DNA from 4 places in the Stenotrophomonas sp. 80084_Sma genome. Region 1 is predicted to be linked to each of the others. Evidence: predicted binding sites of a transcription regulator. Region 1 holds the regulator's gene; each other region holds the start of a gene.
The links. The regulator FliA, encoded in region 1, starts transcription of late flagellar genes. The targets are predictions, from matches to a motif close to TAAAGTTTNNCNNNCNNNGGCCGATAA.

Region 2: ACZK3W_RS21730 (GGDEF domain-containing protein) is a predicted target of FliA. The motif match lies at 724-750, and genes of this name have one in related genera.
Region 3: ACZK3W_RS19810 (methyl-accepting chemotaxis protein) is a predicted target of FliA. The motif match lies at 1,245-1,271, and genes of this name have one in related genera.
Region 4: ACZK3W_RS19375 (methyl-accepting chemotaxis protein) is a predicted target of FliA. The motif match lies at 1,221-1,247, and genes of this name have one in related genera.

Annotation. Positions count from the first base shown of each region.
Region 1 covers NZ_CM151177.1:2,258,671-2,260,869, forward strand. The annotation lists gene ACZK3W_RS10520 (protein phosphatase CheZ) at 1-300, opposite strand, end outside; gene cheY (chemotaxis response regulator CheY) at 300-692, opposite strand; gene ACZK3W_RS10530 (RNA polymerase sigma factor FliA) at 750-1,493, opposite strand; gene ACZK3W_RS10535 (MinD/ParA family ATP-binding protein) at 1,490-2,199, opposite strand, start outside.
Region 2 covers NZ_CM151177.1:4,736,912-4,739,110, forward strand. The annotation lists gene egtB (ergothioneine biosynthesis protein EgtB) at 1-643, opposite strand, end outside; gene ACZK3W_RS21730 (GGDEF domain-containing protein) at 794-2,074, shown strand; gene ACZK3W_RS21735 (YchJ family protein) at 2,078-2,199, opposite strand, start outside.
Region 3 covers NZ_CM151177.1:4,312,064-4,314,262, forward strand. The annotation lists gene ACZK3W_RS19810 (methyl-accepting chemotaxis protein) at 1-1,216, opposite strand, end outside; gene ACZK3W_RS19815 (arylamine N-acetyltransferase family protein) at 1,419-2,199, shown strand, end outside.
Region 4 covers NZ_CM151177.1:4,214,409-4,216,607, forward strand. The annotation lists gene ACZK3W_RS19375 (methyl-accepting chemotaxis protein) at 1-1,102, opposite strand, end outside; gene ACZK3W_RS19380 (NAD-dependent epimerase/dehydratase family protein) at 1,313-2,199, opposite strand, start outside.

The DNA of each region.
Region 1 (2,199 bases):
GCATTCCTCGGCCAAGTCCAGGGTGCGGTGCGTCGCCTGTTCGGTCATCGCCACCACGTGGTCCAGTCGCGCGCAGGCGTCGTCCAGTTCGCCGGCTTCGCTCGGCACGGTCGGCAGTTCGCCCAGCGCCTGTCCCAGCTCGCGGGCCAGCCGCGAGAGGCCGCTCATCATCGGCTGCGTGCGCAGCGCGGCCAGCCCATCGATGCGCTGCCGCCAGGCGGCCTCGTCACCGGACTCGAGTGCGTCCAGAGCCTCCTGCAGGCGCAGGGCGAGGGCGTTCTTGTCGACCGTGGTATCCATCAGGCGCTGGCCGCCAGGCGTTCGAAGATCTTGCCGAGCTTCTCTTCCAGCGTCTGCGCGGTGAACGGCTTAATGATGTAGCCGTTCACACCGCTCTGGGCGGCTTCGATGATCTGCTCGCGCTTGGCTTCTGCCGTGACCATCAGCACCGGCAGGGTCTTCAGCTTGGCATCGGCACGGATCGCCTTGAGCAGCTCGATGCCGGTCATCACCGGCATGTTCCAGTCGGTGACCACGAAATCGAACGGCTGGCTCTGCAGCAGCGACAGCGCGGCATGCCCGTCCTCGGCTTCGGCGGTATTGGTGAAGCCCAGATCGCCCAGCAGGTTCTTGACGATTCGACGCATGGTCGAGAAGTCGTCGACGATCAGGATGCGCATGTTCTTGTTCAAAGCAGAATTCCTTTGTTGTTCATTCCGGACGGCCGGGGGCAGCCGCCTCGGGGATGTTCATTCTTCGAGGCCTGCGTCGGCAGCCTCGAACAGCTTCAGCCGGCCACGCAGGCGCAGTACCGCCTGGCCGTGGATCTGGCAGACCCGCGACTCGCTCACGCCGAGCACCGCGCCGATCTCCTTCAGGTTCAGTTCCTGCTCGTAGTACAGCGAGAGCACCAGTTGTTCGCGCTCGGGCAGGTGGCCGATGGCCTTGCCCAGCTCGCGACCGAACTCGCCGCGCTCCAGTACCTGCTGCGGGGTCGGCCCGCCCTGGGCGACGGTGTCCAGCTCGCCCTGGTCCTCGATGCGCGATTCCAGGCTCAGCACCTGGCCACGTGCAGCGTCTTCCATCAGCCGCAGGTACTCGGGCAGCGGCATCTCCATCGCGGCGGCCACTTCAGTGGCGCTGGCGGCACGGCCACTGCTCTGTTCCAGGCGGCGGATGGTGGCGGCGGCATCACGTGCACGGCGGTGCACCGAGCGCGGGACCCAGTCACCACGGCGGATCTCGTCGATCATCGAACCACGGATGCGGATCGAGGCGTAGGTCTCGAAAGAAGCACCCTGGTCGGCGTCATAGCTGCGCGAGGCTTCGATCAGTCCCATCATGCCGGCCTGGATCAGGTCGTCGACCTCGACGCTGGCAGGCAGGCGCGCGGCCAGGTGGTGGGCGATGCGCCGCACCAGGTCCGAATGCTGGGCGATGACTTCGTTCGCCGCCGAGCGCTGCACTTCCCTGTACTGGGCTGCGCCTTTCATGCCGTCACCCCACGCTGCTTGAGGATGCGTTCGAGGAAGAACTCGACGCCGCCACGCGGTTCGGTCGGCGCCTGCCAGCGCGCGGTACGGCGCGCGATCTCGGTGATCGCCAGCGCCGCCGGGCTGGACGGATAGGCCTTCACCACCGGCTGCTGGCGCTGCACCGACAGGCGCAGCCAGTCATCCTGCGGCACGCAGCCGAGGTAGTTCAGCGAGACATCGGCAAGGAACTTCTCGCAGACGCGGGTCAGCTTTTCGTACAGCACGCGGCCCTCGTTCGGGTCGCGCACCATGTTGGCCACCACCTGGATGCGGTCCACGCCGCGCTCGCGCGACAGCACCTTGATCAGTGCGTAGGCGTCGGTGATCGAGGCCGGCTCGTCACAGACCACCACCACGGTGTCCTGTGCGGCCTGGCAGAAGGTCAGCACGCCATCGGTGATGCCCGCGGCAGTGTCCACCACCATGATGTCCAGCTCGCGCTCCAGTTCGGAGAACACGTTGACCAGGCCAACGTGCTCGGCCGGGGCCAGCTCGGCCATGTGGCGGCGGCCGGATGCGGCCGGGACCACCAGCACGCCGTTCGGGCCTTCGACGATGACGTCATCCAGCGTGCAGCGGCCGGCGACCAGGTCGGCCAGCGTAAAGGTGGGGTTCAGGCCCAGGATCACGTCGATGTTGGCCAGGCCGAGGTCGGCGTCCAGCA
Region 2 (2,199 bases), 2.3 Mb from region 1:
GGTGCGCTGGCGATTCGTTGTCGTAGGCGAACGCGGCCTGCTGCGGCCATGCCGCGGCGCCGACCGTGACGATGCGCTCGGATGATTCGATCCAGCCCTGCGCACTGGCAGCGCTGGTGGCAGGCTGCAGGTCCTCGCGGTAGGCGGGCTGCAATGGGTTGCACCAGAACGCATGCTTGATGTCGGTGAGCAGCAGTTCCTGGTGCTGCTGCTCGTGCTGCAGGCCCAGCTGCAGATGTTGCAGTGCCTGTTCATCGAGATCGCCCGCCGCCAACCGCGATTGCACCTGCGCATCGACCTGCTGGCGGTAGTCTCGCACCTGCTGCAGCGACGGGCGCGACAGCAACCCGCGCTGTGGCCGCGCATGCGCCGGGCCGATGCTCTTGTAGTAGCTGTTGAACAGGTAGTCCCAGCCCGGGTCATGCGCTGGCGCGGTGCCGAAACCCGCCAGCACGAAGCGTTCGAAGAACCAGGTGGTGTGGGCCAGGTGCCATTTGCTCGGGCTGGCGTCAGCCATGCTCTGCAGCATGGCGTCCTCGGCACTGAGCGGCGCGGCCAACTGCAGGCTGCGCGTCCGTACATGGGCGAACTGGCGGGCGAGATCGTGCTGCGGGGCAGCGACGGCGGCGGGTACGCTGTCCATGTGGGCAGCATCGGCGCTGGATGGTGAGTGCGACGTCATGGTTCGGCATCACTTCGTTCACATGGATGAGCCTGCCGCATTCAAGAAGCCACCACGAACGCCGCTAACGGCAATGCTGCGGCCGCGTCGTCACCGCGCTGGAATTCCTGCTTGCCCCTGCATCCGCTCCGCCAGCCTGCGCATTACCTGTTCGTGCTGCCTGCCGTGCTGGTTGCCGTGGTGGTGTGGACCGCATTGGATACCGCAGACGTGGCCAGCCCGGCGCAGCGCATCCTGCCCTGGCTGCTGGCCTGCCTCGGTGCCGGCCTGGCCCTGCTCTACCACCAGGTGCGCACGTTGTGCCTGCTGATGGTTGTGGCGGTGATGTTCGCGCTGCTGCACCAGGACGTCGCTGGCTACCTGCGCAATGGCCATGTCACCACGCTGACACCGCTGCGCTTCCACGCCATCTCGGCCTGGTTGCCGCTGTTGTCTGCCGGCCTTGCGTTGTGGCCGGAGCGCGGACGGCGGCGCCAGGACCTGCTGCTGCGCGGTATTGCCAGCGGCACCGCGGTGATGATCTTCCTGCTGCTAGCCACACAGCAGCCGCGCGGCATGCACGATCTGCTGTCGAACCGTCACTGGGCCTGGATTCCCGCCGACTGGAACGCGCTGGCGCAGCTGCCGGCGCTGCTGTTCCTGCTGGCGACCGCAGCGTTGGGCTGGCAGGCGTGGCGGCATCCTCGGCCACTGCACACGGCGATGCTGCTGGCCCTGCTGTGCCTGTGGTGGATGCTGCCGCGGATCTTCCTGCACCCTGTACTGCTGCCGGCGCTGAGCAGCGCCGCCCTGCTGCTGATGCTGGGCGCGATGCTGCAGGAGTCCTTCCACATGGCCTTCCGCGATGAGTTGACCGGCCTGCCGGGGCGACGGGCATTCAACGAGACCCTGCAGCGGGCACGCGGCACCTACAGCATCGCGATGGTGGACGTGGACCACTTCAAATCATTCAACGACACCCATGGCCACGACACCGGAGACGATGTACTGCGCCTGGTGGCCTCGCGGCTGGCGCGGGTGGGCGACGGTGGCCGTGCATTCCGCTATGGCGGTGAGGAGTTCGCGGTGGTGTTCCTGGACCGCCCTGCGGCGGCCTGCATGGATGCCGTGGAGGCGCTGCGGCAGAGCATCGAGGAGACCCGCATGCAGCTGCGCGACCGCAGCACCCGCAGCCGCGATGACGAAGCCGGCCGCCAGCAGCGCGGACGCGGTGGCAGCGGCCAGGTGGTACAGGTGACAGTGAGCATCGGCCTGGCCGACAGCCATGTGGATCCGCGCCCGATGGCGGTGGTCAAGGCCGCCGACCAGGCGCTGTACGTGGCCAAGGACGGGGGGCGCAACCAGGTGCACGCACATGCCGGCCAGCGCGTGCTGGCCGTGCGTGGCGGCTGAGGCTCAGACCGCGTCGAGGTAGTACCAGCGGCCGTCGATGCGCTGGAAGCGGCTGTGTTCGGTCATCTTGACCGCACTGCCGCCGCCGACGCGATAGCGCGCGGTGAAGCGGACATCGGCGCTAT
Region 3 (2,199 bases), 2.1 Mb from region 1:
CCATCAGCCCGGTCTGCGCACTGTCCAGCGCCTGGCGCACCCGGGTGTTGCCGCGCGCCACAGCACGTTCGGTCTCGATGCGCGCGCGCAGGCGCTGCTGCATGTCGACCAGGCGTCGGGCCAGCTGGCCGATCTCATCGTTGGCGTTGTAGACGCGCAGCGTGGTGTCCAGGCGGTCGTCGGCGATGTCGCTGGCGAAACGCAGGGTGTCCTGGATCGGCTGGCGCACCGCACGCAGCACCAGCACCAGGCTGGTGATCAGCACGCCGGCCACCAGCAGCAGGGTCAGTGCGAACAGCACGCTCATCGTGCGCGCGCCGACCTGCTGGCGCGCCTGCGCCTTGGCCAGCGCTACCACCTGCGCCTGCTGGAAAGCGGCCAGCGCCGGCGCTACGCCCGCGGCGGTATCCAGCAGCGACTGCGCTTCCACATCCAGGCCGACGCGGGCCGCGGTATACCCCAGCAGGGCGCCTTGATAGCCCTCCATCCCGGTGCGCAGGGCGTCCTGCGCATCCGCGGGCAAGCCCGCCAGCGCGAGGTCGAACGGCAGCTTTTCCTCGCTGGCGCGGTCGGCGTGGGTGGAATCACCGTCGAGCAGCAGCAGGGCCTCCTGCCTACGCATCTTCTGCAGGGACAGCGCCAGCGACGGCCGCTGCAGCGCATCCACCTGTGCCTGCAGGGTTTCGGCGGCCTGCTGCAGCTGTGCAGCGAGGCCGGCCTCACCGCGGCCCATCTCGTCGACCCGTTCAAACAGGGCGGCGACACCCTGCGAGAACGCGTCGGCCGATTCGGTCAGCACCTGCAGCGCCTTGCGCCGGCCGGCGTCCATCGGCATCGCGCGAAGCGCCTGCAGGTCAGCCTGCAGGGCCTTCTGTGCTGCCAGCAACTGGCTGCGGTCAGCATCATCGAAACTGCGTGCATACTGGGTCTGCAGGCGGCGCGCTTCGGCCACCCGCGTGGACAGGCTGGCAGCCAGATCGCTGCCGCGCTGGTAGCTGGCCTGGCTGCGCGCGGCCAGGGCGTTGGCATGGCCAGTCCAGGCGTAGACAGCGGCGATCGCCACCAGCCCCAGGCCACAGACCCACAGGGTCGCCTTGAGCTTGTTGGCCACGCTGAGCCGGTGTGGTTGCAGCCACAGCAGCAGGCCGGGGGACGCCGAGCGCAACGTGGCAAGACGCGTGCGCAGGGACCGGAGGTGGGGGACAACGGCCGACATGACAGACTCCAGGCGGAAGGACGCACCTGTATCGGCCGGATTCAGGTCAACTTTAGGCCTTTTTTCGTCTGCGTCCCCCGTCACTGGCGGACGCGGTCTTTGTACCGGGTGCAGGCGACGGGGGCATGACACGGCCGCCGTGCTTGACCTCAACCCCGGTTGGGGGAGCACAGTGGACCTCCCTTCCCCGCCCGGTGCCCCCATGACGAGGCTCGATGTCCCCTGCTACCTGCAGCGCCTGCAGCTGGATGCGCCGCCACCACGGACCCTGGCCGGCCTGACCCTGCTACAGCAGCGCCACAACGCACTGCTGCCCTTCGAAACCCTCAGCTGCCTGCTGCGCGATGCGGTGCCGATCGACCTGGACAGCGTGCAGCGCAAGCTGCTTGACGAGCGCCGCGGTGGCTACTGCTTCGAGCTCAATGGTGGGTTGCTGGCGCTGCTGCAGGCCTTGGGCTTCGATGCCCAGCCATTGAGCGCGCGCGTACTGCTGGCCGCCCAGGACGGCGAACTGACCGCGCGTACCCATCTGCTGCTGCGCGTGCACGTGGACGGCGATGACTGGCTGGTGGATGCCGGTTTTGGCAGCCTGACCCCGACCGTACCGCTGCGCCTGCATGACCCGCAGCCGCAGGCCACCCCGCACGAACGCTATCTGTTGCAGCGGTTGGAAGACGGCGGTGATTTCATGCTGTCGGCCGAATCCAGCGACGGCTGGCGGGTGATGTACCGCTTCGATCTGCAGGCGCCGGCGCCGATCGACAACGTGGTGGGCAACTGGTACGTATGTACCCATCCCGATTCCAGTTTCCCCGGCCAGTTGCGCGCGTCGCTGACCGGGCCGGACTGGCGCCGCACCATCGGCAGCGGCAACTACACCGAGTACCGCCCCGAACAGGCACCGGACAAGCGCCCGCTGCATGATGTGGGTGATGTGCGCGACGTGCTGGAGCAGCGCTTCGGCATCCAGCTTCCGGACGACC
Region 4 (2,199 bases), 2.0 Mb from region 1:
CCGCGGCGACGTCGCCGGCCACGCGCACGGCTTCGGCCAGTGGGCGGATCGCCAACCGGCGCAGCAGCACATAGACACCGGCACTCAGCGTCAGCGCGGCCACCACGCCAACCAGCAGGGTCAGCCACAGCAGCTGGCGCGCCTCGGCCACGATCACCGCGTGCGGCATCACCACACCCAGTGCAAAGCGCTGCGGCGCATCGCCCACACGAAGCGGCACGTATACGCGCACGTTGCCGGCGGCATCCGGAGTGAAGGCTTCGAACCGGCGGTCGGCGGCGATGTCTGCCAGCATGCTGCGGGTCAATGCGTCGCCACGTGGCTTGCCGATTTCGGCGGCATTGGCCGAGGCCAGCACTACGCCATTCGGCGAGAGCAGTTCGACGCGCCCGGCGCCCATCGGCTTCAGCGTGGCCAGGTGCTTCTGCAGCGCCGCCAGCGAGAAGTCCACAGTGAATACACCGAGGAACCGGCCGTTTTCGATGATCGGCGTGCTCAGCGTGCTCATCAGCACCTGCTGGCCACCGATGTCGTAGGCATAGGGCTCGCTTACCTTCGCCAGCTTGTCGCGGCTGGGCACCATGTACCAGTCACCGGAGCCACTGGCCGTCTCGGTGTAGTCGGTCATCGTCGACTGCTGCGGCTTGCCATCGTGCCAGGCCCAGTAGCTCATGTAACGACCGGTGGCATCGTGCGCTTCAGTGTTGACGTACTCGGCATCCTTGCCATCGAAGGCGTCGGCCTCCCACATGGTGCTCTTGCCCAGCCACTCGGGGTGGGTGCGCAGCTGCTCGCCCAGCACGGCAGCCAGGCTGGCACGGTCCGGAACATCGCCGCGCGCGCGCTGGGCGAGCACGGCCTCGACCATGGCGTCGTTGCTGGCAAAGGCGGTGCCCAGATCGGCCGCGACCTGGCGGGCTTCGGCGGTGGCTTCGCTGGCCATGGTCTGGCGCGAGGCGTCGATCAGGCTGGCGCTGGCCTGGCGGTAGATCAGGAACGCAGTCAGGCCGAAGCACAGCAGCGCGATCGCAGCGGTGCCCAGCATCAGCTTGTGGGCGATGCTGCCCGGGCGGCGGGCAGCGGCGGAACGGGGAGAAGGCATGGAAGGATCCGCAAGGCAGTTCAGGACGACCGGCACCGCGAGGGCACCGCGCAGGTGCGCGATCCGTCGCGCAGGCCACCGGCCGCCGGGACACGCCCGGCGCTGGAAGCGCACCGGGTTAGCGGCCGCCTGCGAACGAGGTTGAGGCGGTCCATCTGCACATTCCTGAACCTGCTCAGGGTCGGGTCAGGAACCCGCCCCGCTGCCGCCCTACTCGGCCACGCGGTCCTTGATCCATTCCGCCCGCGGCAGCACCTCGATACTGCCAACCGCGTACTGCTGCAGCACGTCGTCCGGGCCGAAGCGCGGCTGCCAGCCCAATGTGCTGCGCACCAGTGCACTGTCGTAGACGCGGTCAATGCTCAGCGGCAGCGGCCAGCCACGGCGCTCGAACTCGGCCAGCAACTGCGGGGCGCGGCGGGCCAGCACCCTGCGCGGCTGGGTCGCCAGTTCCAGGCAATCCTCACGCAGGAACGGCGTCGGTGCGCAGGCAATGTAGCGTGCGAAGGCAGCGCCCTCATCGTGCAGCAGCGCGGCATGTGCGCTGGCCACGTCGCGCGCGTCGATGCCGCGGTGCAGGCGGAACATCGCCATCCGCTCCGGTGGCTCGGGGAAACAGCGGGCCATGCGCAGCACGCGCACGCTGAAGCCCGGCGCCGCAGCGGCTTCAGCCAACGCCTCGGCCTGCAGCTTGCTGCGATGGTAGATGGTGCGTGGCAGCGGCTCGGTATCTTCATCGATCCAGCGGCAACCGCCCGCCACCACCGCATGGCCATACAGCGCCGTGGTGCTGGTCAGCACGAAGCGGCGTGCACCGGCCTCGCGGGCAGCCTGCAACAGGTGTGCGGTCGCCTCCACATTGATCTGCTGGAATACCGCATCCGGCACCAGGCCGACATGGGGTGCATGCAGGGCGGCGGTATGGATCACCGCATCGACGCCCTGCACTGCCCGCATCACGGCCTGATGATCGGTGACATCGGCAATGATGCGGGTGGTGGCGAATGGGCTGCGATCCAGCCCCACCACTTCGTGGGCCGCCGCCAGCGCGCCGAAGATCGCACGCCCGATCCGCCCGGAACTGCCGGTCAACAGAA